DNA from 3 places in the Pseudoalteromonas sp. MMG006 genome. Region 3 is predicted to be linked to each of the others. Evidence: predicted binding sites of a transcription regulator. Region 3 holds the regulator's gene; each other region holds the start of a gene.
The links. Region 3 encodes FliA, which starts transcription of late flagellar genes. Its sites were predicted from a motif close to CTAAAGNTNNNNNNNNNNNNGCCGATA; they were not measured.

Region 1: a site for FliA is predicted at 1,974-2,000, ahead of J8L73_RS18410 (DUF5610 domain-containing protein). Genes of this name have one in related genera too.
Region 2: a site for FliA is predicted at 2,806-2,832, ahead of pomA (flagellar motor protein PomA). Genes of this name have one in related genera too.

Annotation. Positions count from the first base shown of each region.
Region 1 is NZ_JAGJEJ010000031.1:14,662-25,488, reverse strand. It holds gene murI (glutamate racemase) at 1-739, opposite strand, end outside; gene J8L73_RS18410 (DUF5610 domain-containing protein) at 805-1,944, opposite strand; gene trmA (tRNA (uridine(54)-C5)-methyltransferase TrmA) at 2,107-3,204, shown strand; partial or broken gene J8L73_RS18400 (DUF523 domain-containing protein) at 3,215-3,666, opposite strand; gene J8L73_RS18395 (thiol:disulfide interchange protein DsbA/DsbL) at 3,726-4,364, opposite strand; gene J8L73_RS18390 (thiol:disulfide interchange protein DsbA/DsbL) at 4,383-5,006, opposite strand; gene J8L73_RS18385 (serine/threonine protein kinase) at 5,041-6,015, opposite strand; gene ccoG (cytochrome c oxidase accessory protein CcoG) at 6,099-7,529, opposite strand; gene J8L73_RS18375 (hypothetical protein) at 7,817-8,176, shown strand; gene J8L73_RS18370 (hypothetical protein) at 8,176-8,382, shown strand; gene J8L73_RS18365 (UPF0149 family protein) at 8,409-8,996, opposite strand; gene J8L73_RS18360 (type II secretion system protein N) at 9,020-9,778, opposite strand; gene J8L73_RS18355 (type II secretion system protein M) at 9,782-10,255, opposite strand; gene gspL (type II secretion system protein GspL) at 10,252-10,827, opposite strand, start outside.
Region 2 is NZ_JAGJEJ010000026.1:4,431-15,257, forward strand. It holds gene J8L73_RS17570 (DNA topoisomerase III) at 1-292, opposite strand, end outside; gene J8L73_RS17575 (hypothetical protein) at 338-844, opposite strand; gene J8L73_RS17580 (flagellar motor protein MotB) at 1,057-1,977, opposite strand; gene pomA (flagellar motor protein PomA) at 1,980-2,747, opposite strand; gene J8L73_RS17590 (exodeoxyribonuclease VII small subunit) at 3,056-3,298, shown strand; gene ispA ((2E,6E)-farnesyl diphosphate synthase) at 3,301-4,188, shown strand; gene dxs (1-deoxy-D-xylulose-5-phosphate synthase) at 4,294-6,156, shown strand; gene J8L73_RS17605 (hypothetical protein) at 6,356-8,461, shown strand; gene J8L73_RS17610 (ligand-binding sensor domain-containing diguanylate cyclase) at 8,503-10,827, opposite strand, start outside.
Region 3 is NZ_JAGJEJ010000001.1:316,554-327,380, forward strand. It holds gene flhA (flagellar biosynthesis protein FlhA) at 1-436, shown strand, start outside; gene flhF (flagellar biosynthesis protein FlhF) at 458-1,942, shown strand; gene J8L73_RS01460 (MinD/ParA family protein) at 1,935-2,795, shown strand; gene J8L73_RS01465 (RNA polymerase sigma factor FliA) at 2,822-3,532, shown strand; gene cheY (chemotaxis response regulator CheY) at 3,573-3,956, shown strand; gene J8L73_RS01475 (protein phosphatase CheZ) at 3,974-4,738, shown strand; gene J8L73_RS01480 (chemotaxis protein CheA) at 4,754-6,979, shown strand; gene J8L73_RS01485 (chemotaxis response regulator protein-glutamate methylesterase) at 7,034-8,182, shown strand; gene J8L73_RS01490 (flagellar motor protein) at 8,175-8,939, shown strand; gene J8L73_RS01495 (flagellar motor protein MotB) at 8,942-9,898, shown strand; gene J8L73_RS01500 (ParA family protein) at 9,914-10,684, shown strand; gene J8L73_RS01505 (chemotaxis protein CheW) at 10,688-10,827, shown strand, end outside.

The sequences.
Region 1 (10,827 bases), on a different contig from region 3:
TATTAATATCAGCCGTTGCATAGTAATGCAGCGGCTTTTTTATGTCTGAAGGTTTATTTGCCAGAAGGTTTGATTGAGCTAGTAGGAAGTGAACTCTATTTGCTATAGCTTGACCCGAATCTAATAACTGCACATCTCCTTTAAAGCATTCCCTAATAGGGTTGGCTAATATAGGGAAGTGCGTACAGCCTAATACAAGCACGTCAGTATTTTTATCTACTTTTAGGCTATCAAGCTCTTGATGGAGTTTGATCGTGTCTAAAGTTTGTGTGTAAAAATACTGCTCAGCTAAAGCAACCAACTTAACGCTGCTATATAAGTTAACCGTTACATTACGTGCGTGTTCAGTAATTAAAGTTTTTGTATAGGGGCTTGTGACTGTAGCAGGCGTTGCCAATAGCGCTATGTGATTAGTATGAGTAAGCTCTGCTGCAGGCTTTATTGCCGGTACTACACCCACAATAGGAATAGAGGTAATTTTACGTACAGCACTCAGTGCCGACGTTGAAGCCGTATTACACGCTATAACAATTAAATCAACACTCAACTTGTTGCTATTAATAAAATGGATTAATGAATATAAGCGATTAATGATTGTCTGCTGGGACTGCGCTCCGTAGGGAAGTAGTGCGTTATCCATAAAATAACTGTACTGAGCATCAGGAATGCTTTGCTTTATATGCTCAAGTACAGTGGTGCCACCAATACCTGAATCAAAAACCATTATATGCGCTGACAAACAACTGTTCCCACTAAACGTTAAGAACGGCAGTTTGCCATGAGGTATTTATAAAAGAAAGTAGTTTAACTTTGCTGAGTTTCTAAATCAGCGAGATCATCTGCCGCTGTGTTTAACTGATTTAAATTTTCGAACATCGATTTAGTGTAATCAACTAGCTTATCGATTTCTTGTTGATCTTGGTTTAACCATTGTAAGATCCCAGCAAGTTGGTTTTGTAAGCCTAACTCACCTGCTTTTTCAAAAGCATTTCTTAGATCATCGTTAAAAGGAGCTAATGTATCAGCGATTTCTTTTTCTGGAGCAGGCTTATACTCTTCGTAGCTCTTAACTGTTGCAACCGTTTTTGTTTGACGTAAATCCATAGAAAAAGCCACCAGCTGTTCACTACCTAAACTTAACTCTTGCGCTTGTTCAAATGCTTTATCTAAATCACCACCAAAAAATGTTGAGCTTACATTTTGTAAGTCTTCCATCATCGCATTAATTGCATCTTGCTCTTGTTCGTTTAATTCACCATTAACCGACATTGAAAAAGATACCTGCCGAGATTGCGATGACGAACTTACATATGATTCGCTATCATTGGTTCTGCTATAACCGCTAGCTGATTGGGACTCGTATGCATCGGCAAAGCTTATGCTTACTTCATCACCTTCGGCAGTTGTAAACTTGTACTGAGCATCACTGCTCATACTTACATATTGGCCTTGACTTATACTTACACTGGCAGGTTGAGGGTTAAATAACGACTCCTCTAATGTATCTATACCGTCGTATATACCCTCTTGTGATTTTTTAATACCTTCTTCCATGTCGTCATTAAAAATTCCAGTGCCTTTAAGCTCGTCAACGGCATCATCAATACCCATTTGTACTCCTTTGCGCGCTTCGCCAAGCATATTCTTAAGCTTGTCATCGTCAGCGCCGTTTGCTTTTGCCTTATTAACGGCGCCACTCACAAAGTCGAGTACATTTTTTACTATTTCATCAAAATCAAATAGTGATTTCTCTGCTTTTTTTTCTTGAACGGGTAAGCCTAGCTGCTCAGCCATTTTATCGCCGAGTACTTTTGCAGCAAGCTCTCTGCCTCGTTGTTGATAGCTATCTTGAGGAGACTCAATTGTAGGCTGCTGAATATCAGCCTTATTATTGAATTTATTGACATTACTGTTTGGTGTAAAGTTATAGTTACCTATTTTCATAAACTGTCTCCTATGCTTGCGTAGCTCCTTATCGGCCAGCGCAAATAAAACTAAAGTTAAGCGAGTAAAAAAACACCATTAACTCTAACCAAAACTAGACAAATACACAGCGCACCCTACAATAACGCCGATAAACAGATCTTAGATAAGGTAGTAGCGTTAATGGCAGTTATTAAAATAGATACCACACAGTACCAAGCGCAATTAAGTGAAAAAGAGCAGCGTATAAGTGCACAGTTTCGACGTTTTGGTGTGGAGCAGCTAGAAGTATTTAGCTCAGAGCCAACTAACTACCGTCAACGCGCAGAGTTTAGAGTATGGCACGATGGCGACGATCTGTTCCATATTATGTTTGATCAACAAACAAAAGAAAAAATTCGCGTAGATACATTTGATCCTGCGGCCCCTCTTGTAGGTGAAATCATGCAGGTGATGATTGAAAATCTTAAACCATGTGAGATTTTACGCCGCAAGCTATTTCAAATAGATTACCTATCAACCCTAAGCGGTGAAATTTTAGTGAGCCTGCTTTATCACAAACCACTAGATGAGCAGTGGCTAACTGAAATAAAAGCACTTAAAGAAAAACTAAGCAGCAAGTACAAAATTGATTTTATTGGCCGTGCCCGCAAACAAAAAGAAGTACTTGGTGATGACTTTGTTACTGAGCGTTTAACTGTTAACGGCCAAGAGCTTATTTACCAACAAGTTGAAAACAGCTTTACTCAGCCAAATGCTAAAGTAAATATTAATATGCTTGAATGGGCACAAGACTTATGTAAACCACTTAAAAATGATTTATTAGAGCTTTATTGCGGTAACGGTAACTTTTCTATTGCACTGGCGGGTTCTTTTAATAAAGTACTAGCAACTGAAATATCTAAATCGTCTGTTCACTCTGCTCAGTATAACATTGCCAAAAACAATGTAGATAATCTCGATATTATACGTATGTCGAGCGAAGAGTTTACTCAAGCAATGAATGGTGAGCGTACTTTCTCTCGTTTAGAGGGCATAGATTTAAAAAGCTACGACTGCCAAACCATATTAGTTGATCCACCGCGCGCAGGCATGGATGAGTTAACGTGTGATTTAGTGGCTAATTACGAAAACATAATTTATATATCTTGTAATCCAGAAACCCTTGAGCGTGATCTTGATCACTTGACTCGTACGCATAATGTTAAGCGCTTTGCGATATTTGACCAGTTCCCTTATACGCATCACATTGAGTCAGGTGTTTTCTTACAGCGTAAATAACCAACCAAAGTTAAAGTGCCAGTACTTTTATAAGTGCTGGTATTTGTTCTTCACTAAACACTTGAATCCCATTCTTCATTAATAATGCTGCAGTTAAACCTAGACCTTCGATTTTTACTCCGCGATGCTTTCCATCATATATTGTATTTCGTCCGCAAGAAGGGCTCGATTCTTTAAGTAGAGCAAAACGAACTTTATTTTTTTACACACTTCTAGCGCTATATTAGCCCCAGTTTGAAATTGCTCTGTTACATCCTCTCCTGAATTAGTAATTACTCTCCCCTGTATTATTTCAGCAGGAGCTCTAGGAGTAGATAGGCCACCAACAACTTCAGGACAAAAGGATATTATTTTCTTATTACTTTGCCATACCCGTAATTGTGGATGCTGTAATGTTTGTCCTTTTCCATCATAACGAACAGGCTGCCCTAGCAAACAACTCGATACTAATATTTTTTCCATTGCTACATCCTTATAAAGCAAAAAAGCTCCCTGAGGAGCTTTTTTAGTTTTAGCAAAACTTACTTGTTTGCTAGGTAATTAATTAATTTACCAATGTCTTCTGGGTCAGTAACACCCGACTCTCGGCCAAGGTTCAATTTGTACTTACCATTTACAATAAATGTAGGTACGCCACGTAGGGCGCCTTTTTCTTTAAAGTAATCTTGGTCGCGCTTCATTTTTGAACTTAAAGTACGTACTGAGAAGCTTTTAAAAAGTTTATCAAACTTATCGCCATCTACACCTTGCGCTACAAATATATCTTTTACATCAGCAAGCTCATTAAACTTAGCACGCTTGGTATGAATGTGATTAAAAATAGCAGAGATAATTTTATCTTTTTGTGGAAGTACTTCTGCTGTCGCGAGTGCTTGGCTCATCATTTGTTGGTTTTCTGGGTCACGAACACCCACAAAATCCACATGACTCTTTTTAAACTTAACGTTTTTATCAAGCTTAGGTTTAAACTCACCAATTAATGCTTCCATGTTATTACATGCAGGGCAGTAAAATGAGAAAAACTCTTTAACCTCTGGTTTTTTAGTTGCACGCTCAGATACCACGTCGTAATGCACGCCTTCTTCATACGTTGCTGCAAAACTAGTTGCTGCCATTGGCAGTAGTACAGCAAGTAAACCCGCTTTAACTAATTTGATCATTATTATTATTCTCCGAGATTAAAGTGTTAGTAAAAAAGCAACTAACTCATCAAGTTCTTGTTGATTTTTGATGGTGTTAATATTTATTTTATATTTATCGTTAACTATAAAAGTAGGCACACCTGTAAGTGCGCCAATTTTTGAATATTTATTTTGTTTGTCTTGCATTGCACGTTCAGCGGCAATAATTGGCATGCTTGCAATGTCTTGATCGAATGTCGCGCTATCAATACCGTTAACTTCAAGCAGCTTTTTAACATCTTTCATTTCAGTTAATGGTGCGCGTTGAACATGAATGCTTTTAAATATTTGATCGCTAATGCTTTGCGCCAGTCCATGTTTTTTACCAATTAAGTAGGCATAGCTCAAATTGCTTTGTGCTTGTGGCGAAACGCCACCCAAAAAGTTTACGTGATTTTTAATAAACTCAGTGCCTTCTGGTAGATTTTTTTCAATTGCTTTAGCAACGGGTTCAAACTTGAAACAATGTGGACAGTAAAATGAGAAAAACTCAGTTACCTGTGGCTCTGCGCTTTTATCTATATCAATAACTGTATATTGGTTATCGGCTTCAAACTGTGCAGCAAGTGCTGCAAATGGTAAACATAAAAGTAATAAACTCAGTTTCAATTTTTTAAGCATTGGTATCTCGTTGTACTTATCTTTAAATAAAATATTATGGCAATAACTTAAGCGGTGCTTCTTGCAGTGCTGCAAGTTGCTCTTTTAGCGCTAAAATTTGTTGCTCCCAGTATTTGTCATCTGCAAACCACGAAAAGTTCCGTACAAAAGCAGGATCGCTCCATCGTTTAGCTACCCATCCCATGTAATGAATAATACGCATCGCACGCAGTGGTTCAATCAATTTGAGTTGAGTGTGGTCAAAATCACAAAACTCTTCATACGCATTTACAAGGGTGTCTAACTGTAACAGTTGCGTAGCCCTATCGCCACTGAGCATCATCCATAAATCTTGAATTGCAGGACCTTGACGGCTATCGTCTAAATCAACAAACATTAACGCATCACCTGCCCACAATATGTTACCTGCATGGCAATCCCCATGTAAGCGAATACTGTGCGCATCTTTATACTGCGTTTGTGCCTGCTCTATTACTAAATCTAAAATAGTATAGAAAGCAGTGCTTATTCCCATTGGCACCAAGTTACTTTTTTGAAGATGAACTTTGGCTGTATGTAAGTATTCTTCACAGGTAAGTGTTGGTCTGTGCGCAAACGGTTTAGTTTTAGCAACTTGATGCATGCGGCCAATTAATCGCCCCATTACGTCGAGCTGATCTAAATTATCCACTTCGAATAAACGACCACCTACACTTGGAAATAACACAAACAAATAGCCTTGGTGTTCAAACAAGCTTTGCCCATTATATTTAACCGGTGCAACGACTGGTACTTCTGCCTCTGCTAACTCAAATGCAAAATCATGTTCTTCTTGAATTTGCTCTTTGCTCCAGCGTTCTGGGCGATAAAACTTTACTACGTAACGCAGGCCATCTTCAGCCTTAAATTGATAAACTCTGTTTTCGTAACTGTTCAGTGCTAATAAACCCGATTCAGCATAAATGCCTACACTTTCTATAGCATCGAGTATTAGGTCGGGTGTTAGGTCAATAAAGCTAAATTTACTCATACTCTTCTTATATAAAATAAAAGCGGGTTATTCACCCGCTTTTGTTAATTGCTATAACTTCCTACCCCTTGGGTAAGCCGATATCACCGTGCTTTGAAAAAGTTACTTGGCTGCGATATCGTTTCGTCAGGTTCACTGACTGGCGAAAGTACAAAGTTAAACTCAGTCATCGGCGCTTTTAAATCATATGGGTCCATGACAAGTGAAAGCGGTACATTATGAGACTGACCAGCTTGCACAGTAAATGATCGCTTACCTATGTATTTAAAGTTATCAAGTCCTTGCACCTTAATGTTAAAGGTTTGCTCATATTGCGCTTTGTTAATCACTTTTAACGTATAAGTGTTTTCTACCAAACCATCAAAGTCGACACGGTATAATTGGTTCCTATCACGGATAATATCAAAGTCCATGGTCTTACGCAGTGCTATATTTGCGACAAGCGCACCCGTAAGCACAACAAGCATGACCGTATAACCAATGATTTTAGCTCGCAGTGGATTCGTTTTATTTTCTGGTGTTTCTAGGTTTCGCTCTGTCGTATACGAAATAAGCCCTCGCGGATAGTCCATTTTATCCATCACACCGTCACAAGCATCAATACACGCACCACAGTTAATACATTCAGCTTGTAAGCCATTACGAATATCTATACCTGTTGGACATACTTGAACACACAAATTACAGTCAATGCAGTCGCCCATTTCTAGGTCTTCGTGGGCAACTTTACGCGAACGTGGGCCACGGCTTTCACCCCTTTTCTCATCATACGTTACGGTGTAGGTATCTTTATCAAACATAGCTGATTGAAAGCGTGAATAAGGACAAATATGTAAACACATAATTTCACGCATCCAGCCAGCGTTAGCATAAGTACATGCAGCAAAGAAAATAATACTTATTAATGCATAACCACCGACGCTAAAGGTGACAAAATCAGGGAGCAGTTCTCTAATGGGTGTAAAGTAGCCTACAAACGAAATAGCGGTATACAAAGAAAACAATACCCAGCTGGAGTGCTTGGCTGTTTTTCGCCAAAATTTGTCAAAATCCATTGGCCGTCGATCGAGTTTTTTACGCTGATTTGCCGTTCCTTCAAACTTTTCTTCAAACCAAATAAAAATAAAGGTCCACACGGTTTGTGGACAAGTATAACCACACCACACTCGGCCATAAAAAGTGGTAACCAAAAATAGCGCAAATGCTGCCAACATAAATATAAACGCAAGAATAGTAAAATCTTGAGGCCATAGTGTTAAACCAAAAATATTATATTTTTGGCCTATCAAATCAAACAATACAGCTTGTTGCCCGTTAAAATTGATCCAGGGTAATGCCATAAAAGCGAGCATACCTAAAAAACCAATACGTTGCCTGAGTAACTGATGAAGGCCTTTTACAGCACGCACATATATACGATTTCGGGGATTAAACCTGTCATCATCTCGGCTTAAATCCGGCTTTTGGATTTTTACCTCTGCAGGTATATTTTTTACTTTAATTTGCTTGTCCATCGAAGTTCCTCAACGCCGCTTGGAAATAAAAATTCAGCAATACTCAAGTACTCTATAACTAAAGCGTGCACGTTACATGCTTGGCATATTTAGGTGAATAAGTAGCCTCTTGAATAGTTTCAGATATTTCAGAAATATCTGACTGCTGTTAGCTATTATAACAATATTGGCTAAAATTACTGACTTAGATTGCTAATAATTTATTCATCTCAGTTACTTGCTTTTAAAATGCAGTTTATTACACTGCATGGTAATTTAACCCTATTTAGATCAAGGTTTACGTATCCATGAAAAAATTTATTATATTGGTAGTGCTGATCCTTGCCTTTTTCACTATTGACCACCCTTTAATAAAAGAACCCCGTGAAAAGTTATTAGGAGAAGGCATTGGCTTTTTAAGTGATGCCAGCAAAATAAACAGAAGCCCTGCAGCAAACATGGCTAAAAATAGAATAGCTGCTCAATTAAAGCTTTCTGAATCTGAGCACGAATACATAGAAAAAACATTTACTACTGATGATTCAGTACAGCTTTTTCATTTGCGTTACTGTCGTGAGCGCGATCTTAACTTGTATTTTTACGATGAGCGTTTAAACACTGTGTGTAAAATAGTTTCTGAAGCTTTAGAGCAAAAGCGAGCTAAGTAATGGATTTTTCTAATTTGAATAAGAAAGCCAGCGACTCGTTTTATAAACAACGCAATATGCTCAAGCAATTAGCACAGGGTAAAACGCTTAAGTGTGAAAAATGTAATGGAGTTTTAACGCTTGATCTAGCCACCAGCGAATCTGGTAAAGGCTTAGTAAAGTGTAAGAAAGGCTGCACTGATATAGCTTTAGAACTAGGCGCTTAGATTAAGCGCCTAAAAAGTTAAGCGAATTACTCGTCCCAACTATCATCTGTGATTAAACCACTATTAATAGCAACCACTTCTATAAGCTCTGCAAAACCTAATGCAAAATCACCCATAGATTCATACTGATATTGGCACAGGGCGTCTGAGGTCATATTATTTTGCTGGGCAATTTGCGTTACTGCTTGCTGATCAAGTGCAAAAAAGCTAAGCGTACTAAGTGCGCTTTCTAGCGCTTGTTTAAACTCGGTATCTAACTCTGGGGCATTTAAAAGAGGCTCAGCATACGCTTTTGTCGCCACTAAAAAACCTTCGCTCCAAGGCTTACAAAACTCAAGGTTAAACTCTACTGGTAACTTGTATCCAGTTTCAAACACTTGCTCACTAATTTTATGATAAAGCGCCATGAATAAAAACAGCATCTCTTCGTCTAGGTCGTTAGCTGTGTTTGGTAGTATTTGTGCAAGCCATTCGTGTACATCAAGTGGGCTGGGCGAACAAATAACGCCAAATAAATAACCTTCGCTTTGCTCAAGGGTCATAGCTTGAGGCTGAGTGTTTAAAAACGTGCTGAGCTGCTTTGCATGCAACTCAGTAAATTGGGGTATTTGCATTAAAACTCTTTATATTAAATCAATTAAAAATTGAGCGGGTAGCGACCTTGGTTATCTGGTCGGCCTAAAAACTTAACCGCATCATGTACATCTTTTGGTAAGCTGGCATCTGGTTTTACATAACCGGCGACACTAAAATCAAAATTAGCTTTAAGTGTAGCATCTGCTTCAAGGCCTAACGTATTATCTGGGTCAATTAATATAGCTACATCACCCGACTTACAGCTTAACTTGCCTCCAAGAGGGCCTATATTGAACCAGCCATTTAACCCTTGTACATCAATATTTGGACTCGCTATTTCACCCTTTAACGATTCGCAATAAGGGGCACCCGAGCTATATTCTTCAAGTTCTAATATTACGCGACCTTTAGCTGTTACTGGCAATGGTAGCTGTATTCTACCCATCGCACGCTCAACCGTTGAGCGAACTAAACCATCGGTTACTTTTACTTTGTTATTAAATAACCCATAACTTATGTCGGCATATCCTGAAATATCACTACGTTCACGCGCATTACCAAATTTAATATTTGCGTTTAACTTACCAGTAAATAATTGCCAGCCTGCTATATCCCACCGTACATTATTTAGTTGCTCGCCTTCAAAGCGTACTTGCATCATTTGCCCTTCCCACACAGTACCAACAGTTTGGCCAATTTCTAACTGTTTAGGCAAGTAAGGCTTTGCTATATCAAGCGCTATGACCGCCGGTAATTTAATAATACAAAACACAATAAAACTGACTAAAAATACAGCCGATAACATTATTATTTTTTTCATTAATTAATTCTCTAATACCAAGCGGCTTACACGTACATAACCCGATTTGTCGTCACGGCTTAAATCTAAATTTTCAATTTTTAAACCATGCTGATTTACAAGTTCGTCTAACCATTCGATTAGTTGATTAAACTCTACAGAGTCGAGCGTTAAACGAAGTGACCCCGTACTAGGCTGCATTTTACTAATATCTATTTGATAACGACCACGTGTAGAGTTAACAACTTGGCTTAAGTTTGTATTGCTCGCTACGCTAGTATTGCCCGCCGCTTTTAGCTTTACTATGCTCTCGTCAACCCAAACAAGAAGCGCTTGTTGTTTTATTTGTGACTGTTGCGCTTTTTCTATTGCGTTATTTAATGGTCTAAATATACCCATAACTAAAACAAAAATAATAAATACGCCACCAGCGACCATAACTAATTGCTGCTCTTGCTCTTTTAGTGAGCGCCAATATTGCATTAACTGCTTTTTCATACCGCACCTCGCAGTTTAATTTCGCCCACAACATAATCACCGTCGTTATTTAAAGAGCCTTGCTCAACGGTTAAACCTTGTTTTTCGAGTATGGTTTTAACTTTGCCAAATGTTTGAAAGTCTTTTGCTCTAGCGCGAATACGCAGCTCATTTCGACGCTTATCGTAGCGCAGAGTTTCTGGGGTAAATTCGCTCACCTGAGAAAACACATCAACCAAATTTGCGGTTAAGTCTAAAAAGCCAGCTTCACTTGAACCTTGCACTCTATCAAGTGCGCCTTTTATTTGGCTTTTAATTAAGTTAGGGCGAACTTTTACGCCAGGAAACGCTTTTTTATATCTATCAACCACTTGCGCTTTAGCTATCTCTAGTTCCGAGTTGAGTTGGTGCAGCTCTATTGCTTTAATTGCAACCGTAGAGACTAGCGCAACGCCTGCAATAATTGCTGCGCCTTTCCAGTATCCCCACCACAATGAACTTTTCTTTTTAAGCTGATAAAGGCCTTGGCGCAAATTAAATTTAACGCTATCTAATTGCTTTGCAAATAAAGCTAAAGGCAAGTCGTATTCATT
Region 2 (10,827 bases), on a different contig from region 3:
ACACTGATGCTTGTTTAATTAGCTTTTTTAAAATAGTTAATTGCTTGCGAGTTTTCGTTTTAGCCTTTAGCTGCCACTGCTCAGGCACAATAGGAAGGTGTTCAAATTGCCATTTTTTGAAGCGCTCATCGTAGTCATCAGGCTCTGCTTGCTCAAGTAAGTGCCCTATACACCACGAGACACAATCACCATTAGCTACTTCTATATACCCATCGTGTTTTTTATGTGGTTTTGGTAAGGCATCAGCAATTGCTCTGCCTAGTGATGGTTTTTCTGCAATGTAGAGTTTCATGGGAGTCGCTCACTCACTGTTTATATAAACAGTAGTTTAGCACAACTATTTTAAAGGTGAGGAGTTTTCTCTTTTTGACCTTACACTGCCTTGCTTAGTGAAAAGGATAATTAAAGGTAAATAGCATACAACCACCGTGGCAATATTGATAAATGGCATTAGGGTTTGATAAATAACGGTACTGTAAGCTAAATCCCACAAGTGGCGATCAACTAATCGGAATAGCTGTAATATAGGTGCGCCAATAACAACTAGTTGCCCAATAACACATTGCCATAAATAAACTTTATCCTTTATCCCCCAATAGGCTATGAGTGCCATCCAAATAATATCTGTGAGCGCCCAAACTAAATAACGATAAATATAAATGTCATCAAACGCTCTTAGGCTTGAAGCAGTTAGGTTACCAAGGAGGAAAAAAGCTGCGGTAAGTAGTACAAATCGAAAGGCTAGGCGATCTTTAAATACAAAAAATATAAAAATAGCCGGGCTTAGCATTAAAACCCAGCTTTTACTTAAAATACTAACAATATACAAAAACCATTCAGGCAAAATACTCTGCCCTATTTTGTTTTTGTATCGTCATCAGTACCATCACCATTACCCGGCATGTCGCAATATTTATTGATTATTTTCACAGGCACTCCATTACATATGTTAAGGAAATGTACTGTAAGCTAAAATGATGAAATTGCCAAGATACTTAGGTAATTAAGTACCTTAAATTAAAGCAAATATAATGAGATATAACACAAAGCAATAACTTATCGCACATCAATAGGATCAGACTCTTTAGCCTTACCTTGCAAGATTGATATTTCTACTCGACGGTTTCTTCGGCGATCTTCATTTGAATCGTTTGGAACAAGTGGGCGAGTATCGGCACGCCCTACTACCATCATCCGGTTTTTATCAAACCCTTGCACTGTTTGCAGCTCGCTTGCGACTGCTACAGCACGCTTTGACGATAAGTCCCAATTATTAATATATAACTCATTTGAAACCTGAAAATCGTCGGTATGTCCCGAAACAGTAATTTCGCCAGGTACATCTTTTAACAGCACACCAATATCTTGAATGATAGGTTTAAACTTAGGTTGTAAAAATGCACTCCCTGAGGGAAATGAGCCATTTTCACGAATACGAATAATAATTTGCTGCCCTAAAGATTCAAGCTCTATTGCACCATCTATAATTTGCTTTTCGAGTTGTTGCGCTATTTTTTTAACTAACTCATTTGTTTGCTCTTGATCGGCCGCTGAAGTTGCTTGCTCTGACGATTGTTCTTGCGAAGTGCTACGCGACTCCCCTCCGCGTTTATCTCCTCGCTGCTCTTGCCTACCACCGGCTGAGCTTTCATCACCTGCTTGAAACTCAAGCATTTGCTGGGTCATTTCTACAGTTTGTTGTTGAATGGTTTCTATGGGGGTTGGCTCTGGTTTACCTGGGGTAAATTCCATGGCAATAACAGACGTGCCTTTGGGGATATCTTTTACTTCTATTTTATTTTGCACACCAAATGCAAACTTCATCGAGCCTGCTATTTGTTTAAATTTAAGTACATCCATTTCTGAAAACGCAAGCAAGAGTACAAAGAAGCACATTAATAATGACATTAAATCGGCAAACGTTCCCATCCAAGCAGGTAAGCCTGGTGGTGGGCATTTGCACTCTTGATCAGACATGGTTACTCCTCGGTATCTACTTTACGTTTAGATTCAGCTAAGTAGTTTTTCAAAATACCTTCAATTACTTTTGGGTTTTGACCATCTTGGATACCTAAAATTGCATCCAAAATTAAACGTTGGTTCATTGCTTCTTCGTCTTTACGTAGTTCGAGTTTTACCTGAATTGGAATTGCTACAACGTTTGCTAAAAACGCACCATATAAAGTAGTTAATAGTGCTACAGCCATTGCGGGTCCAATTGCTTTAGGGTCGTCCATGTTAGATAACATAGCAACCAAGCCAATAAGTGTACCAATCATGCCCATAGCAGGCGCTATATCAGCAAGTGACTTAAATAAACCCGCGCCCATTTCGTGGCGAGTAGTGGTTAAAGAAATATCTTTTTGAAGTGTGGCACGCACAACGTCAGCATCATGCCCATCAACAAGCATATCTACGCCTTTACGCATAAATGGATTAGGAATTTCAGCTTCTTCAAGGGCTAAAAAACCACCTTTACGTGCTGAATCAGCAAGTTCTACTGCTTTTTCTATTAGCTCTTCAGGGGATTCTATTTTAAACATAAATGCCTTACCAACCACTTTGCCTATGCCTAAAAATTGAGACATGGTGAAATTTGATAAAACAATAAATAGTGAGCCGCCAAATACAATGACACTTGAAGGAGCATCGGCAAACATAGCCATTTCACCGCTACTACTCATAAACATAGACATGACAATTAAGCCAATTGCGCCTAGGATCCCGATTATGGTTGCTAAATCCACATTTCCTCCAGAGGTTTCATGTTCAATGCCTTATAATAAACTTTTATTGTTATCTGCTTATCGGCAACATACTGAATTGCTTAAGCCATTTTTATAAATAAACATAAAAAGTAGCCTTTAGCACTATTTTAGATCAAGTTATATGTGCAGCCTAATTTATTATTTATTAAGAGTGTTGTTAAGGCGCTATTAATGCAACTAAATATAATTTAATGTCGTAAAGATAAAAAACCAATATCATCCTTTGACCTAGTTTAGCATTCCCCCTAAAATTGACCCCAAAATTTATTATGTAAGCTGAAATAAAGATGGCGACTAAAAAACCTGAAAACTTAAGTTTCGAACAAGCACTAGAAGAATTATCAACAATTGTTAGTGATATGGAACAAGGTGATTTATCGCTTGAGCAATCCCTTAAACAATTTGAACGCGGAATTGCATTAGCGAGTGCCTCATCAGGAAAATTACAGCAAGCAGAGCAAAAAGTATCAATTTTGATGGGTAACAGCGAAAAGTCTGCACTTACAAACTTTGATAACGATATGGAATAGCTGTGAGCATTAAAGATTATATTAAACGTGCTCAAAAAGATGTCGTAGCTACTTTACAACAGCATTTTGACCAACCTCTCGATACAGAGCAAGCAATAAAAAGTGCTACTGAGTATGGATTATTTAATGGTGGCAAAAGACTACGCCCATTTTTAGTGTATGCCACCGGCGAAATGCTAGGTGCTAAAAAACAAGATTTAGACGTATTGGCAGGCGCTATTGAATGTATTCATAGCTACTCGCTCGTCCATGATGATTTACCTGCAATGGATGATGACGATTTACGCCGTGGTCGCCCTACTTGCCATATAGAGTTTGGTGAAGCGCATGCTATTTTAGCAGGTGACGCATTACAAACTCTCGCCTTTGAGTTAATTGCAAACCACCAATTTGCATGCTCTTCACAAACACAAGTAAAAATAATCGCCCAACTTGCCAAAGCTTCAGGCCTTGAAGGTATGGTTGGTGGTCAATCTTTAGATATTGCAGCAACAAATAAAGCAGTTACCGTTCAAGAACTTGAACGTATACATAAACTAAAAACCGGTGCACTCATTAACTGTGCTATTACACTTGGTGCATTGTGTAGCGAAAATGCCGATAAACAAACTTTAGAAAACTTAAGCATTTTTGGGTATGCTATAGGGCTGGCCTTTCAAGTGCACGACGATATTTTAGATGTTGAGGGCGACACTGTTATTTTAGGTAAGCCTCAAGGGTCAGATATCGCCGCGAATAAAGCGACATATCCGGCGTTATTAGGTATGCTAGGCGCTAAAGAAAAGGCGCAAAGTTTAATACAGCAAGCCCACGAAGCGCTTGCAAAAATAGATGCTGACACAACACATCTTGCGTCGCTAGCAAATTACCTTATTGAGCGTGACCATTAATAACCGCTTTAGCGTATTGCAATTAGCACTGACATTATTACTCAACATTAATTACTCATAAACGCTTTGTTTTAATTAATGTTAGCGAAGGATATATATAAAACCATGACACTTGATAGTAGCAAGTATCCATTACTTAATTTGGTTGACGAACCAGCACAGCTGCGTGATTTAGCGCAAGATAAACTTCCTGCTTTTAGCAACGAGCTGCGCGATTACTTACTCAACTCAGTATCGCAAAGTAGCGGTCATTTAGCGTCTGGTTTAGGAACAGTTGAGCTAACAGTTGCACTACATTATGTATATAACACACCAGAAGATCGTGTTGTATGGGATGTTGGACACCAAGCCTACCCACATAAAATATTAACTGGTCGTCGTGATTTAATGCACACTATTCGTCAAAAAGACGGCTTGCACCCTTTCCCGTTTAGAGATGAAAGCGAATACGATACTTTTAGCGTAGGGCATTCAAGCACATCTATTTCAGCAGCATTAGGTATGTCTATAGCTGCAAAAAAAGAAGGCGTTGGACGTAAAACCGTTGCAGTTATTGGCGATGGTGCTATTACTGCAGGCATGGCCTTTGAAGCGATGAATCATTTAGGTGACGTAAAATCAGACATGCTTATTATTTTAAATGATAACGAAATGTCGATTTCTGAAAATGTTGGCGCATTAACAAATCACTTTGCACGTATTTTGTCAGGTAGTTTTTATACTAATATTCGTGAAGGCAGTAAAAAGTTACTCTCTGGCGTGCCGCCAGTAAAAGAGCTTGCCAGCAGAATGGAAGAGCACCTTAAAGGTATGGTTATACCTGGTACCTTTTTTGAAGAGTTAGGCCTAAATTACATTGGTCCTATTGATGGGCACGATGTAAACATGCTCGTCGATACGCTTCGTAATATGCGTAATTTAAAAGGCCCACAGCTTTTACATATAAAAACGCAAAAAGGTAAGGGCTATAAGCCAGCAGAAGCCGATCCTATTGGCTATCATGGTGTACCAAAATTCGACCCGAGCACTTCAAGCTTACCTAAGTCTAAACCCGGCGCCGCTACGTTTTCAAAAGTATTTGGTGATTGGCTGTGCGATATGGCCGAGCAAGACAGCAAGCTGATGGCAATAACACCAGCCATGCGCGAAGGTTCAGGCATGGTGCGCTTTTCAAAAGAACACCCTGAGCAATATTTTGACGTAGCTATAGCTGAGCAACACGCTGTAACTCTTGCCGCAGGTTTAGCCTGTGAGGGTTTAAAGCCTGTAGTTGCTATTTACTCAAGCTTTTTACAACGTGCATACGATCAACTCATTCACGATGTAGCCCTACAAAACTTGCCGGTACTATTTGCCATTGACCGTGCAGGCATCGTTGGTGCTGACGGTGAAACTCACCAAGGTGCTTATGACTTAAGCTTTATGCGCTGTATACCTAATATGGTTATTATGGCACCTAGCGATACTAATGAATGCCGTCAAATGTTGTACACAGGTTACAAAGCTAATTGCCCTGTAGCTGTACGCTACCCTCGCGGAAGTGCCGGTACTGCAGATATTCAAAGCGATATGCAACTTATCGAAGTAGGTAAAGCAAGTACAGTTAAACAAGGTGCTAAAATTGCTATTTTGTCGTTTGGCACATTACTCGAAAACGCCCAGCTTGCAGCGAATGAATTAAACGCAACGCTTGTTAACATGCGTTTTATTAAACCGCTTGATACAACACTTTTAGATGAGCTTGCTCAAAGCCATGATGTAATAGTTACCCTAGAGGATAATGCTATTAGTGGTGGTGCAGGATCTGCAGTTAATGAATATCTGGCAAGTATTAAAGCCCGTATTCACGTACTCAATTTAGGTATCCCTGATGAATTTATTAAGCACGGTACACAAGCGCAAATGCATGACGAAATGGGCTTAGGTGAGCAAGGTATTTTAAGCTCAATTAAATCGTTTATCGCTTAATCTATTTACTAAATTTATTAAAAAGGAGCCTTAAGGCTCCTTTTTTATTTTTAATATTAACTCTTTTGCATCCAGTTTTACTTTTAAGCCGTTATCGATATGAGGTTAACATGTAAATAATCGGTGCCGCTTAGTCTATGCAATATAAGCAAGCGCGTTATTTACCTAAATTTAATGGAATATTTAAAAGGTAAAAATGATGAATAAAGCTAATTTAATAACTCATTCTGCACAAAAAAATACGCTTAAACATACGCTTAGTTTTTCAGCTTTAACACTTGCAGTATTAATCGGCATTACAGGCTGTAGCTCAGACGACGGTGAGAACGGCGTAGATGGTATTGCAGGCACCGATGGACTAAACGGGACCGACGGTACAAATGGCAGCCCAGGTTTTGCATCAGCAACATTTGTGTTAGCAAACAATGGCGAGAGTAATACTGGCACCATTGATTTAATTAACCAAAATGCCTCTAAACTAAAAACCTTTAATACAACTGCTAACGAAGGTGTTGCATTTGATAGCCTTGGTAATTTATTACAAGCAAGCGAAAGTGCCAGTATAAAAACCATTTGTCAGCTTGCAAATCGGGCTGACGGTGCAGAATTTACCTCCAATACAGATCGTGAAATAACAGGTACTAACACAACACTGGTAAACCCTAAAGGAATAGCTGTATCACAAAAGAGTGGCCTTATTTTTATTGCTGACTTTGGTGCTATGCAAGTAACGACTTTTGGCGCTACAGCTGCTGGAGATGCAACTCCTCTAGGAACAACCATTACAGAAGCTGCACCGTGGGATGTTGATTATGATGAATCTAACGACCGTCTTTACGTAGCACTTACAAATGGCGATGTAGCCGTTTACGATAACTTTGTTGGTGGTGAATTTGCTGCAATGCCTAGTCGCACTATTACCCCTAGTAATAATGATGGCACGCAAATCTCTGTAAATATTCATGGTATTGTTTATGACTCAAATACTAATAAACTTGTTTTGTCTGATGTTGGCAGTGCCACAGACGCAACCGATGGTTCGCTGTTTGTAATTAATAATGCTTCAACTGCAGAAGGCTTAGTAAGCGTTGCACGTAGTATTGCAGGTCCAGCGACAATGCTTGGTAATCCAGTAGATATAAGCCTTGAAGGCAGTGACTTACGTGTAGCCGAAAAATCAAATGATGCCGTTCTTGTGTTTAGCAATATATTCACAGGCGAAAGCGGCGATATTACGCCAGATTTAGTCACTTCAACAATTAAACCTGAGTCAATTACTAAACTTGGTATGCAAAATGAGATGCCTGACATTTCTGATAGTGATACCGCTAACCTGGCACTTCTAGGTGTTGCGGTAAGCAGTAACCCAAGCACTGCGGGTGAAACAACTGGGCAAATTAGTCGTCTAAGCTCCCAACTTAACACAGAAATTGGCAATTATAACGCAAGTCAAACAATCGAAAGTGTAGCCTTTGATAAAGCAGGAAATAGCTATACAACATTCGATAATAGTACAACCTCTATTGGCGGAATTGTTATTTCAAATAAAGTCGCAATAAACAGAGATGGGCAAAGTTATAATATAAACCAAGACAGTATTATTACTGGTTCAAATACGGGTCTTATATCACCCAAAGGTCTTGATGTAGCCTCTGATAGCGGTATGATTTTAGTTGCAGAAAACAATGAAGATACTCCAAGTATTTCTATATTTTCAACGTGTACCACGGGGGATACGAGTCCGTTAATGACGCTTACTTTTGCAAACGATGCCCGTCCTTGGGATGTTGATTACGATGCAAATACTGACCGAGCTTTTGTAGCACTCACAAACGGAACCGTTGCTGTATTTGACGAAGTTAAAAGCAAACTAATGTCCGGTAGTACTAACATTGCAGTTGAGGATAGACTTATAAACCCTGCAAACGCAGGCGCAGCTGTAGAGGCACCAAGTAATATACACGGCGTCGACTATGACTCATTAAGTGACTCGTTAATACTCTCAGATGTTGGGAGTGCAACGATTGCTGATGATGGAAAGATATACGTGTTAAATAACGTTGCAACGGCATCAGGCCTAGTAAATATAAGTACTACTATTAGCGGCCCAAATACCTTACTCGGTAACCCTGTTGATATAATGTATACCGGAACTGATTTATACGTAGCAGAAAAGTCAAATAACGTGGTTATGCGCTTTAATAATATTTTAAGTATTACCGGAGGCGATATTAGCGCTGACGCCAGCACAGCATTTACAGCACCAGAGTCGGTTGCAATATTACCAGCATGGCTTAACAAATAGAGTTAACCTCACCATGCCTGACCAATAACATTGGTCGGGCATTATCGCATCCACACCTTTATATCTGCCAAGCCGTTACTTTGTAGAATACCCAATTGCTGATCAACATTAGAGTTTTGTTCAAATTCGAATGCATCTAGTTGCTCATCAAAAGTAATATTAGCGACACCGTCACCACCACGTTTTTTAACTTGATGAAGTGCTATATCTGCTAAGTTAATAGAGGTTTCCCAGCTAATAACTTGGCCGCCTAATAAGGGTAACGGGTAAAATGACCAGCCGATCGATGCCGTAATACTTGTTGTTTTACCATTGGGTAATTGAAACGAGTTATTGGCTATAGATTTACATAAATCAGATGCATAACCATCTATTTTATTACACTTAAAGTCACGTAGTAATAGTAAAAATTCGTCTCCACTCCAACGTGCTACATAATCAGACCCCTGAGTACGGGAGTTTAATAATGCAGCCATTTGCTGTAAGCAACTGTCACCTGCAATTGGGCCATAAGCATCGTTGATACGGCTAAAGTTATCAAAGTTAATAATTACTAATACCAGCGATTTTCCCTGAGCTTGCAGCGATTGTGAATTACGCTGAAAGTGCTCTATATCCTTAGGGAGCTGGTCGAACAAAAAGCGACGGCTACGAAGGCCCGTGAGCTCATCTGAGTGGCTTACTAACTTAAGCTGTGAGTTTACTTGCCCTAGCTTGTCGTTAGCTTGGCGAAGCTCTAATGTACGCTCTGTAATAAGTCCTTCGAGTGCTTCTTGTTTTCTGCGTTCCTGCGCTCTAAACACCCAGAACACTAGATAAATTAATAAGATAAAACCGCTGGTAATTAGCAATCTAAAGTAAATGGTTTCGTCAAAGCGCTCTGGGACTGTAAACCCATACTCAGCTTCTTGCGCTTTAGTCCAATCTTCACCTTGACGCTTAGCTTCTAACTGAAATAAAAATGAGCCAGCTGGTAAATTTGTATAAATAGCTTCACGGCGAGTATTTGCATAACGCCAATCACTATCTAGGCCTGTTAACTTATATCTAAACTCAATGCTATTAGGTGCATAGTAGTCAATTGCAGTATAAGTAAGGGTTATGTCACGTTCATCGGTTTCAAGCGATGGTTTTTTACCAAGCGCAGCGGTCGTCAAATTACGAAGCGGCGTAGTAATTGTTTCTATTTTTGGTTTTATTGCAAGCAGCCCAAACAGCTCTACATCTTTAGGAATTTCTACTATGCCTTGCAAACTAGGATACCAAATAGAGCTTCCTGTATCGGCAACCGCATCGTGGCCAAGGCCACTACAACACTGGTTAGCTTTGCCATCTAGCTGGCGGTCAAAAGACGAAATAACCTCTTCAACTTTTAAACTTTTTATATCTGTTTTAAATTGTTCTACAGGCATTCTATAAACGCCCTTCATAGTACTAACCCAAACATGCTTTAAGGTTTTGTCGTACTCTAAACTAAATATTGATCCATAGGGTAACCCATTAGCGGCATCAAGCTGTCGCCACTGCCCTTGAGTACTTCTATAAAAAAGGCCATCGTTTAGCGAGCCAATTAGAATACCTACACCATCAATATGCAGCACGCTTGTTACATATGCGCTTTCGAGTGTGGTTTGATCGCCTATTTTTTCGATACCGCGATCAGTAAAATAATACGCACCTTTACTCGTACCAATTACGCCAAAGTTTGTTTTATCTAATACATAGGTAATAAACTTACTACCTAAAAAAGCATTGTATGCAAAAGGCGTTAAGCCAGCATAGTTTAAGCGATATAAACCACGACCAGTTCCAATCCAAAAGCCGCCTTTACTTGAGCGACTAATTGCAAACACTGGGTTATCGCGCAGTGCTCGCCCAGGTACGGTATAAAGAGTATTATTTTCAAAAACAAATAACCCACGCCCAGTTGCTATATATAAGCGATCTCCGTCAAATTGTAAGTCATGAACGGAAGCACGGCCGTACTTGCTACTTGGTAGTAAATTAATAAAGCTTTTATCTAAATCAAAATAACCAATGCCGCTTTTATTGGCCACCCATAGCTTTCCATCTGGAGCTTGGCTTATAGCCATAACCGACTCTGTCATTTGCGATACGGCAGAATGCCTTTCTACTCGCCCTTCATGAGCAAGCCATAAACCCTCACTAAAGCTTGCAAGCCACACGTTATTTTTGTCATCTCTAAACATGTCAGCAAACCATATACTTTGGTCAAGCTGACTTGGCTCTACCCATTGCCACTCACCTGTTTTATCTCTAAACAGTAATCGCCCATAGGTCGAAATCCACAAGCCACCATCAGTATCGCTCATAAATTTATAAACGGCAGAGTTATTCGTATTAGG
Region 3 (10,827 bases):
CGATATGCGCTCAATTGTACAAACCCTTGTTGAATATGGCCCGCGAAGCCAAGACCCTGATGTTTTAACTGCTGCGGTGCGCATTTCTCTGCGTAGATTAATTGTTCAAGACGCAGTGGGTATGTCATCAGAAATCCCTGTCATAACCTTGGCGCCTGAGTTGGAACAGATGTTGCATCAGTCATTACAAAATGCAGGCGACGAAGGTGCCGGTATAGAACCAGGACTTGCAGAGCGACTTCAAGTGTCATTAACCGAAGCGCATCAAAATCAAGAAATGGCTGGTGAACCTTCGATATTGCTAACGTCAGGAATGTTACGCACTGTGTTATCTCGTTTTGTTAAGTACACAATACCTGGTTTAAAGGTAATGTCTTATCAAGAGGTACCAGATGAAAGACAGATCAAGATTGTAAGCTCGGTAGGCCAACAATAAGATTTTAACAGGGGTTAAACCATGAAGATTAAACGTTTTTTTGCTAAAGATATGCGCACAGCACTTAAAGAAGTTAAAGAAGAGTTAGGTGTTGATGCGGTTATTATGTCAAACAAGAAGCTTGCTAACGGTGTAGAAATTGTAGCAGCGGTTGATTATGACAAAGCAGCCCCTAAAGTAGCTTCGCAGCCTCAAACAGAGCAAAATACGCGTGCTCAAGCTCCACATCAAAGTATGCATAATTTTGTAAAGCCAGAGCCACAGCGTGCTAAACCAGAACCGCAAGCAAAAGTTGCAGATAGTTTACAAGCGTTACTAGAGCGTCAGTCTCCACGACCTCGCTCTCCAGAGCTTGCTTCAATGTTTTCACAATCGGGTATTGATACTACCGACAACTACCAAGAGCCTGTAGCCAAAGCGCGTCCTACTGAAAATATGTTTGCACGTGATGATGTAGCTTCGTCGCGTCCGCATACCCAAGCCGATAGCTTAGGGTTTGACGATTTAGACCGTGATTTTGATGATTTAGAAGCGCCTGTAAATTCTCGCCCACAAACTAAAAAAAATGAAAGCGAAGAAATGACAAATATGCGCGAAGAAATGAATGCAATTCGTCAATTACTTGAGCACCAAGTATCGGGTCTAATGCAACAAGATATGGCGCGTCGCGATCCTACACGCGCATGTATGGTTGACCGTTTAGTCGGTATGGGGATAGATAAAGAAGTTGCTCAGCAAATGGCGTGTTTTGTGCCTGACGATGTATCTCGTCAACAAGGTTGGAAAGCATTATTAACTATGGTCGAAGACCAAATGCAAACAACGAACAACGAAATACTTCGCCAAGGTGGTGTTTATGCATTAGTTGGCCCAACAGGTGTTGGCAAAACAACAACTGTAGCTAAACTTGCAGCTTTAGGTGCTCAAAAATATGGTGCTGATAAAGTAGCACTAATTACAACTGATACTTACAGAATTGGTGCTTATGAGCAGCTTGCCACATACGGACGAATCATTGGTTGTGGAGTTAAACAAGTAAAAGATGCGAATGAATTGGCTGAAGTTTTATATCATTTACGTAATAAACGTCTAGTATTAATTGATACAGCAGGTATGAGCCAGCGAGACTTGCGTTTAACTGAGCAGTTAAATACATTAATGCGTAATCAACGCGTTGATATTCGTAGTTACTTAGTATTAAGTGCAACAGCACAAATTAATGTACTTCAAGAAACTGTACGTCACTTTAAAAAAGTACAGTTAAGTGGTTGTATTTTCACTAAGTTAGACGAGTCTTTAAGTTTGGGGGAAATTATTAGTATTGCGATTCAAAATCGCCTCCCAATAGGGTATCTTACTAACGGACAACGAGTACCAGAAGATATTCGAGTTGCAAATGCTGAGAAACTAGTTAAAAAGGCTGAGCAATTGTATTTAAAAAGAATAAAAGCACAACATTCAAGGCACCAAGCAGTGGCGTCGAGCACAGTAGGGATGTATGATTAACACAGTATTAGATCAAGCAAGCGGCCTGCGCAAAATGAGTCAAAACAATAACAACGGCGTAAAAGTTATCGCTGTAACTGGTGGCAAAGGTGGAGTAGGGAAGACAAATGTTTCTCTGAATACTGCTATTGCATTAGGGCAGCAAGGTAATCGAGTCTTAGTACTTGATGCAGATTTAGGCTTAGCAAATTGTGATGTGATGCTTGGTTTGCGCGTTGAGCGTAATTTGTCACATGTTTTATCTGGTGAATGTGAGCTGGATGAGATTTTAGTTGAAGGGCCAGCTGGCATAAAAATTGTACCCGCTACGTCGGGCTCGCAAAGCATGGTTGAACTATCACCATCAGAACATGCTGGCTTAATACGTGCTTTCAGTGAACTTAACACTGAGTTTGATATTTTAATTGTAGATACTGCCGCCGGTATCTCTGACATGGTACTAAGCTTTTCTCGTGCGGCCCAAGATGTCATGGTTGTAGTTTGTGATGAACCAACATCAATAACGGACGCATACGCATTAATTAAAGTTTTAAGCCGTGAGCATGGTGTTTATAAATTTAAAATTGTTGCAAATATGGTCCGCAGTATGCGAGAAGGCCAGGAGTTATTTGCAAAATTATCTAAAGTTACAGATCGTTTTTTAGATATATCAATGGAATTGGTTGCAACTGTTCCATATGATGAAAATATGCGTAAATCGACGCGTCGTCAAAAAGTAATTGTAGAGCTTTTCCCGAATTCGCCAGCAGCCCTTGCATTTAAAACGTTGGCAACAAAAGCAGTAAAATGGCCAATACCAAACCAACCATCTGGGCACTTAGAGTTTTTCATTGAAAAACTAGTAAACGGCTAATTATGACAACATTGGTGAATAGAGCTATGGGATATCAAACAACACAAAACTTAAATGTGATTGTTGAAAAGCATGCATCGCTTGTAAAAAAAGTGGCATGTCATCTAATTGCTCGATTACCACCAAGTGTTCAACTTGATGACTTAATTCAATCAGGAATGATAGGTTTAATTGAAGCTTCAAAAAACTTTGATGCAGCCAAAGGAGCTAGTTTTGAAACCTTCGCAGGAATACGAATACGCGGAGCTATGCTCGATGAAATGCGCAGAGGGGATTGGGCTCCTCGCTCAGTACACCGTAAAAGCAGGCAAGTAGCTGAGGCTATCACAGAACTTGAAAACAGCTTAAACCGTGAACCAACAGATATAGAAGTTGCTGAAAAACTTGAAATTTCGTTAAATGAGTACCATCATATTTTAAACGATGTTAACGCAAGTAAAGTTTTAGGTATTGAAGACCTTGGTGTTGACGAAGATGTAATTGCTCCTACAGGGCAAGATTTATCGCTAGACAAACCTTTTAATAATGTTAAAAATGAACGGTTTAATGCATCTTTATTAAGTGCTATAAAGTCTTTACCAGAGCGTGATGCAATGGTGCTTTCTTTGTACTATAACGATGAAATGAATTTAAAAGAAATAGGGCATATACTCGATGTAAGTGAATCGCGTGTAAGTCAAATACATGGTCAGGCCATGATTAAGCTTAAAGCTAAAATCAATGACTGGATAAATTAGTAGTAAGTAAACTAAGGTTAAAACCTCACTGGAGGATGTTTTGGATAAAAACATGAAAATTCTTGTTGTTGATGATTTCTCAACGATGAGACGTATTATAAAAAATCTGTTACGTGATTTAGGCTTCACTAACGTTCAAGAGGCTGATGACGGCTCTACGGCTTTGCCTATGCTACAAAATCAAGTCTTTGATTTCGTAGTTACAGATTGGAATATGCCTGGTATGCAAGGTATTGACCTATTAAGAGCGATTCGTGCGGATGATAAGTTAAAACATATCCCTGTACTAATGGTGACAGCTGAAGCGAAAAAAGAACAAATAATTGCTGCAGCTCAAGCAGGCGTTAATGGTTATATAGTGAAGCCTTTTACGGCTGGAACACTAAAAACAAAATTAGAAAAAGTATTTGAACGTTTAGGTTAACGATAGGGGAGAGGTTTATGCCAGCACCTGCTGCGCCTCAAATAACTTTAGAACAAGCTCGGCAACTCGTTGTTTTTTTAGAAAACGGTGAGCAAGAGAAAGCCAATCAGCTGATCTTAGAAACTGCTTCACAAGAGCAATCTGAATTATTTGCTGAAGTTGGAAAGTTAACCCGTCAATTGCACGAAGCGCTTAAAAGCTTTGAGCTTGATACTCGTTTAACTGACTTAACTACTGATGCTATCCCTGATGCTAAAAAGCGGCTAAATTATGTTATGGAAATGACAGAAAATGCCGCGAATAAAACGATGGATGCTGTTGAGGCAAGCTTGCCTATTGCTCAGCAATTAGCAGACGAAATATCTCATATCAAACCGACTTGGGATCGCTTAATGAGTCGCGAAATAGAGTTGGGCGAATTTAAGACGCTATGCCATAGCATCGATAAGTTTATGAATAACTCTCATCATAAAACCGATGAGTTACAGAGCTTAATGACCAACGTATTAATGGCTCAAGACTATCAAGATCTAACTGGGCAAGTAATTCGTCGAGTTATTGAATTAGTTAGAGAAGTAGAAGAGAGCTTACTGCATCTTTTAACTGCTTTTGCAGCGCAAGATGACAGCCCGGCTGAAACAATAGAACAAAAAACAGAAGAACCAGTTACCGCACAAACTTTAGCAGGTCCGGAAGGCCCAATTATTGATAAAGATTCGCGTAATGATGTTGTATCTGATCAAGATGAAGTCGATGATCTTTTATCAAGTTTGGGCTTCTAAGAGGAGAGTAACTGCATGAGCTTTGAAGTCGATGAAGATATTTTACAAGACTTTTTGGTAGAGGCTGGAGAAATCCTAGAGCTTTTATCTGAACAGTTAGTTGAGCTGGAAAATAACCCAGAAGACACCGAGCTACTAAATGCTATATTTAGAGGTTTTCATACCGTAAAAGGTGGTGCAGGCTTTTTAGCAATGACAGAGCTCGTTGATGCGTGTCATGGTGCAGAAAATGTATTTGATTTACTGCGTCAGGGAGTGCGAACTGTTAACTCCGAGTTGATGGATGTTATATTACAAGCACTTGATACCATTAATGAAATGTTTGCAACGATTCAAAATAGAGACAAACCTGAACCAGCAGACCCTCAATTACTCGAAACACTTCACATACTTGGTTTACCACCAACAGAGGCTGAATTAGCTGGTGAAGCATCTCAGCCTGAACCTGAGCCTCCTCAAGGTGAATCTCCAGAATCTAATGCTGTAGATGAAGAAGACCCATTTGCTTTTGACGAAATGTTTAGTGGTGCCCCTAGTGCAGCTGATTCACAGATAGATGAAATTACCGAAGACGAATTTGAAAACCTACTTGATGAATTACATGGTAAAGGACAAGTTCCTGTAGCGGAGGAGTCAACACCAAGCGATGCTGATATTAGCGGTGATATAACAGATGATGAATTTGATAGTTTATTAGATGAATTACACGGTGTTGGCAGCTTTGGTGCGGGAGCAAGTTCAGAGCCTGAAAAAAGTAAATCTGAACAACCGCCTAAAGTAGAAGCTAAAGCGCCTCAAAGCGATGCTAATTCATCCTCAGATGATGAAATTAGTGATGATGAGTTCGAAGCGCTTCTTGATGAGCTTCACGGTAAAGGGACTGCTCCTAAATCAGCAGAAAGCGTACCAGCTGCAAAACAGCCTGAGCCTGTTTCACCGCCAGCTGCAAAAAAATCAGAGCCTGTTAAAAAAGCTGAACCAGCTAAAGCCTCTACACCAAAACCAGTTGAAAAAGTGCCAGAAAAACCTGTCGCCAAAGCTGCACCTGCGGCTCCTAAAAAGGCAGCACCACCGCCAGCTGAGACAACTGTTCGTGTAGACACAAAACGCCTTGATCAAATTATGAACATGGTGGGTGAGTTAGTGCTTGTTCGAAACCGCTTAGTGAGTCTTGCAACTAATTCTGATAGCGAAGCCATGGGTAAAGCAATTTCTAATCTTGATGTGGTAACTGCTGATATTCAAGGTGCAGTTATGCAAACAAGAATGCAGCCCATCAAAAAGGTATTTGGTCGCTTCCCTCGTGTTGTTCGTGATTTGGCACGAAGTTTAAATAAAGATATAAACCTACAACTTGTTGGCGAAGAAACTGATTTAGATAAAAACTTAGTTGAAGCGCTTGCCGACCCTCTTGTGCATTTGGTGCGTAATTCAGTTGATCATGGTATTGAAATGCCTGCTGATCGTGAAGCTGCGGGTAAACCGCGTACAGGTAATGTTACTTTATCAGCATCGCAAGAAGGCGATCATATTTTGTTAACCATTAAAGATGATGGTGCTGGTATGGATGCTGAAAAACTCAAGAAAATTGCGATTAGTAAAGGTGTTCTCGATCATGACCAAGCGAGTCGACTTTCTGACACCGAAGCTTACAACCTAATTTTTGCTCCAGGCTTTTCTACTAAAGAAGAAATTTCAGATATTTCTGGCCGTGGTGTAGGGATGGATGTAGTAAAAACTAAAATCACTCAATTGAATGGTTCGGTTAGCATACAGTCTGAGTTAGGTGTAGGTACTATTTTAGAAATAAAAGTTCCTCTAACCTTAGCTATTTTACCTACCTTAATGGTTATTGTTGGGGCACAAACATTTGCCTTACCACTGGCTGGGGTGAGTGAGATATTCCATTTAGATTTAACTAAAACAAATGTTGTCGATGGTCAATTAACAATAATTGTACGTAAAAAAGCGATTCCGTTATTTTATCTAGAGCATTGGCTTGTTAAAGGTGCTGATCGTTCTCTGCGAAAAGCGCAAGGACATGTTGTTATTGTTCAAATTGGCACGCAGCAAGTTGGTTTCGTTGTAGATTCATTAATAGGCCAAGAGGAAGTGGTAATTAAGCCGCTTGATGCCTTACTTCAAGGTACGCCAGGCATGGCTGGCGCTACAATTACATCAGATGGTGGTATTGCACTTATACTTGATGTACCAAGCATGTTAAAACATTACGCAGGCTAACAATAATGCAGGTATGTAGTACATACCTGCATATAAACCTAATAAGAGAGCTAAATGGCCGTTAAAGTTTTAGTTGTTGATGATTCAAGCTTTTTTCGCCGCAGAGTAAGCGAAATACTTGAGCAAGATAGCGACATACACGTTATAGGTTTTGCTGTAAATGGCAGAGAAGCTGTAGATAAAACAGCGCAGCTACGCCCTGATATGATTACTATGGATGTAGAAATGCCAGTGCTTGATGGCATTAGTGCAGTGAAAGAGATAATGGCGAGTAATCCAACGCCAATATTAATGTTTTCTTCGTTAACGCGAGATGGCGCAACGGCGACTCTAGATGCACTAGATGCTGGCGCTATGGATTTCTTACCAAAAAAATTCGAAGATATTGCGCGTAATAACGAAGATGCTATTAAATTACTACAAACAAAAGTAAAAGAAATAGGCAGAAGGCGCGCACCAAGAGCGTTTAAGCCAGCACCTTCAAGTAAGCCAGTAGAAAGGTCAGCGCCTGTAAGCTCTAGCCTTTCTGGGGCAAGTACTGTCAAGCAGCCTGATAGAAGCTTTCAGCGTACAGCTCCTATAAAAAATTCTTCAAGTAGTGCATCAATACGAGCAAGTGGTAAGCAATATCAACTTGTCGCGATAGGTACATCTACAGGTGGCCCTGTAGCTCTACAAACCATTTTAACTCAGTTACCTGCTAATTTCCCTCACCCAATTTTACTTATTCAACATATGCCTGCAGCTTTCACGCCAGCATTTGCTGCACGCCTTAATGGATTGTGCCAAATTAAAGTAAAAGAAGCTCAACAAGGTGACCGATTACAACCTGGGACGGCATATTTAGCGCCTGGTGGGCAACAAATGATGGTTGAAGGGCGCGGCTCAAATAGAACATTGCGTGTATTTGAAGATAACAGCGAACGCATAAGTTACAAACCTAGTGTTGATGTTACTTTTGCTAGTGCAGCAAAGGCTTATCAAGGTGATGTGCTGGCTATTGTTTTAACCGGCATGGGCGCAGATGGGCGTGATGGTGCAAGAATGTTGAAGCAAACCGGCGCCACAATTTGGGCTCAAGATGAAAAAAGTTGCGTAGTTTATGGTATGCCACAAGCGATCGCAAACGCAGGGCTTGCAAGTGAAAACTTAGCGCTTGATGACGTTGCTATGAGAATCAAAAGAGAGATTGGGTGTGGATAAGCTCTCAATACTCGGGTTAGTTGTCGCGCTTGGTGCAATAGCTTTTGGGTATTCTTTAGAGGGCGGTGTTGTATCTGCTCTTTTTAATGGGCCTGCATTAATTATTGTATTAGGCGGTACTATTGGTGCGGTTATGTTACAAACCTCAGGCAGTACATTAAAAAAAATGCTGAATATGACTAGCTGGGTTTTTGTTGCTCCTCACTATGATATCGATGAAGCGATAGAGCAAGTTAAGCGCTGGTCTTATAAAGCTCGACAAGAAGGTTATTTAGTGCTTGAAAACGAAGCACTAACACACTCAGACGCTTATGCTGCAAAAGGTTTAAGCTTACTAATTGATGGCTGTTCAGAGAAAAAGCTGCGCGACACTCTCGAAATTGATTTACTGCTTGAACGTGATCGCTTATTAGAAGCAGCTCGTGTTTATGATGCCATGGGGGGTTACAGTCCTACCATTGGCATTTTAGGCGCTGTGCTTGGCTTAATACAGGCAATGTCTTTTATTACTGATCCACAAATGTTGGGCGCAGGTGTCGCTACTGCTTTTATAGCGACAATTTATGGAGTTGGACTCGCTAATTTACTGTTTTTACCAATGGCAAATAAGCTTAAGCAGCGAGTTGAGCAAAAGATGCTATATCATGAAATGCTTGCTGAAGGTGTGATTGCTATAAGCGTTGGCGAAAGTCCTATGAATATAGAATTAAGGCTTGAAGCTTATCGTGTTGAGCGTCCTAATTTAGTGGATGCGTAATTATGCTACGTAGGCGTCTTCGCTATTCAGCTGCTAAAGACCAACACACAGAGCGTTGGCTCGTGTCATATGCTGATTACATGACCATAATGTTTGCTTTTTTTGTAGTGCTATACGCTATTGCCATTAATAAAGAAGAAAGTTTTCAGGTTTTATCTGACTCACTTGGACATGTTTTTGATAAATCGGCACGCCAATTTTCGCAGCACGGTGAAGGTGTTAACGGCAATGGAATCTTGACCGATAGAGTGACACCTGAGCTGGAAGTTCTCTATGGTGAAAGTATTCAAAAGCAAGAACAAGGCCCTGAACTTCTTGATGGGCAAAGCGATACAAGTAATATCCAGCAAAAGTACTTGGGGAAACCCCTTGATAATCTTTTAACTAAATTGCAGTCAGCACTAATTGATGAAATCCGTAATGGCGAGGCTAGCCTAGAGCTAAATCAGGATTGGTTAATTATAGAGCTTAGCTCTGGAATGCTTTTTTCAAGTGGAAGCTCAGTTGCGCACTCAAGAGCAAAACAAGTAGTTAAAATAGTTAAAGATATTATTGCTCCTGTAGATAATTATGTACGAGTGCGCGGTTATACTGACGATGAAACTATTCGTAATGAAATTTTCCGCTCAAACTGGGAGCTGTCAGTTGCCAGGGCCACTTCTATTTTAATGGAACTTGAGGCGCTTGGAATTAACTCTGCGAGAATGGCTATAGAGGGATATGGTCAATACTCTCCGTTTGCAGATAACAGTACCGCCGAAGGGCGGGCTGAAAACCGTAAAGTTGTAATTGCACTTTCTAAGTATGGCCTACCGCCTGAAAAAGAAGTTAAAAAAGGTGGGAAAGAAAGTGAGCCTGTAGCGATAGAGTCAGAAGTCGAGTTATCTTCTGACGACGATACTATAAAAATAATTCGACTGCCTCATGGTGGTATTCGCATAACTACACGCAATGAATGATAATTAGGACACAATGTGAAGATTTGGACTGTCGCAAATCAAAAGGGTGGGGTTGGAAAAACAACCACTGCTGTTAGTCTTGCTGGTATTTTAGCTTTACAGGGTAAACGTGTGCTGCTTATAGATACGGATCCTCATGCATCGCTCACATATTATTTTGGTATAGATTCTGAAGACTTAGAAGTCAGCGTGTACGATATTTTTGCACGTGGTACGAGCATGCAAAGCGAAGAAATACTTCAAGCATTATGCCCATCAACTCTCGAAAATCTAGATATTTTACCTGCAACAATGGCGATAGCTACGCTTGATAGAAGTATGGGTAACAAAACGGGAATGGGGTTAATATTAAAAAAAGCGCTTGCAAAAATCAGTGAACATTACGATTATGCCATTTTAGATTGCCCTCCTGTTTTAGGAGTGTTGATGGTTAACGCATTAGCTGCAAGTGAGCGTATTTTAGTCCCGGTACAAACTGAGTTTCTAGCGCTTAAAGGGCTTGATAGAATGATGCGTACAATGGAATTAATGCAAACCTCTCAGGCGAAAGATTATCAATATACTATAATCCCTACTATGTATGATAAGCGTACTAAAGCATCACTAGAGGCCTATAAAACATTACAAAATACATACACTAATAAAGTATGGCCGGGTGTTATTCCGGTGGATACTAAATTTAGAGATGCAAGCTTAGCGCAAAAAGTGCCAATAGAATTTTGCCCTCGCTCGCGTGGTGTGTTTGCATATAAGGCTCTATTGGAGTATTTAATTGAACAAGGTTAATGAATGAGTAAGCAATTATTTGCTAATGAAAAAGTGATGAAACAATACCTAGGGGCTTTGCTTTGTGAAGATGAGCCTGTAGATAATCTTGAGCCAGTAGCAAAGTTACTCGAGCAGCTCCCAGATGGCACAGAGCCTGAGCA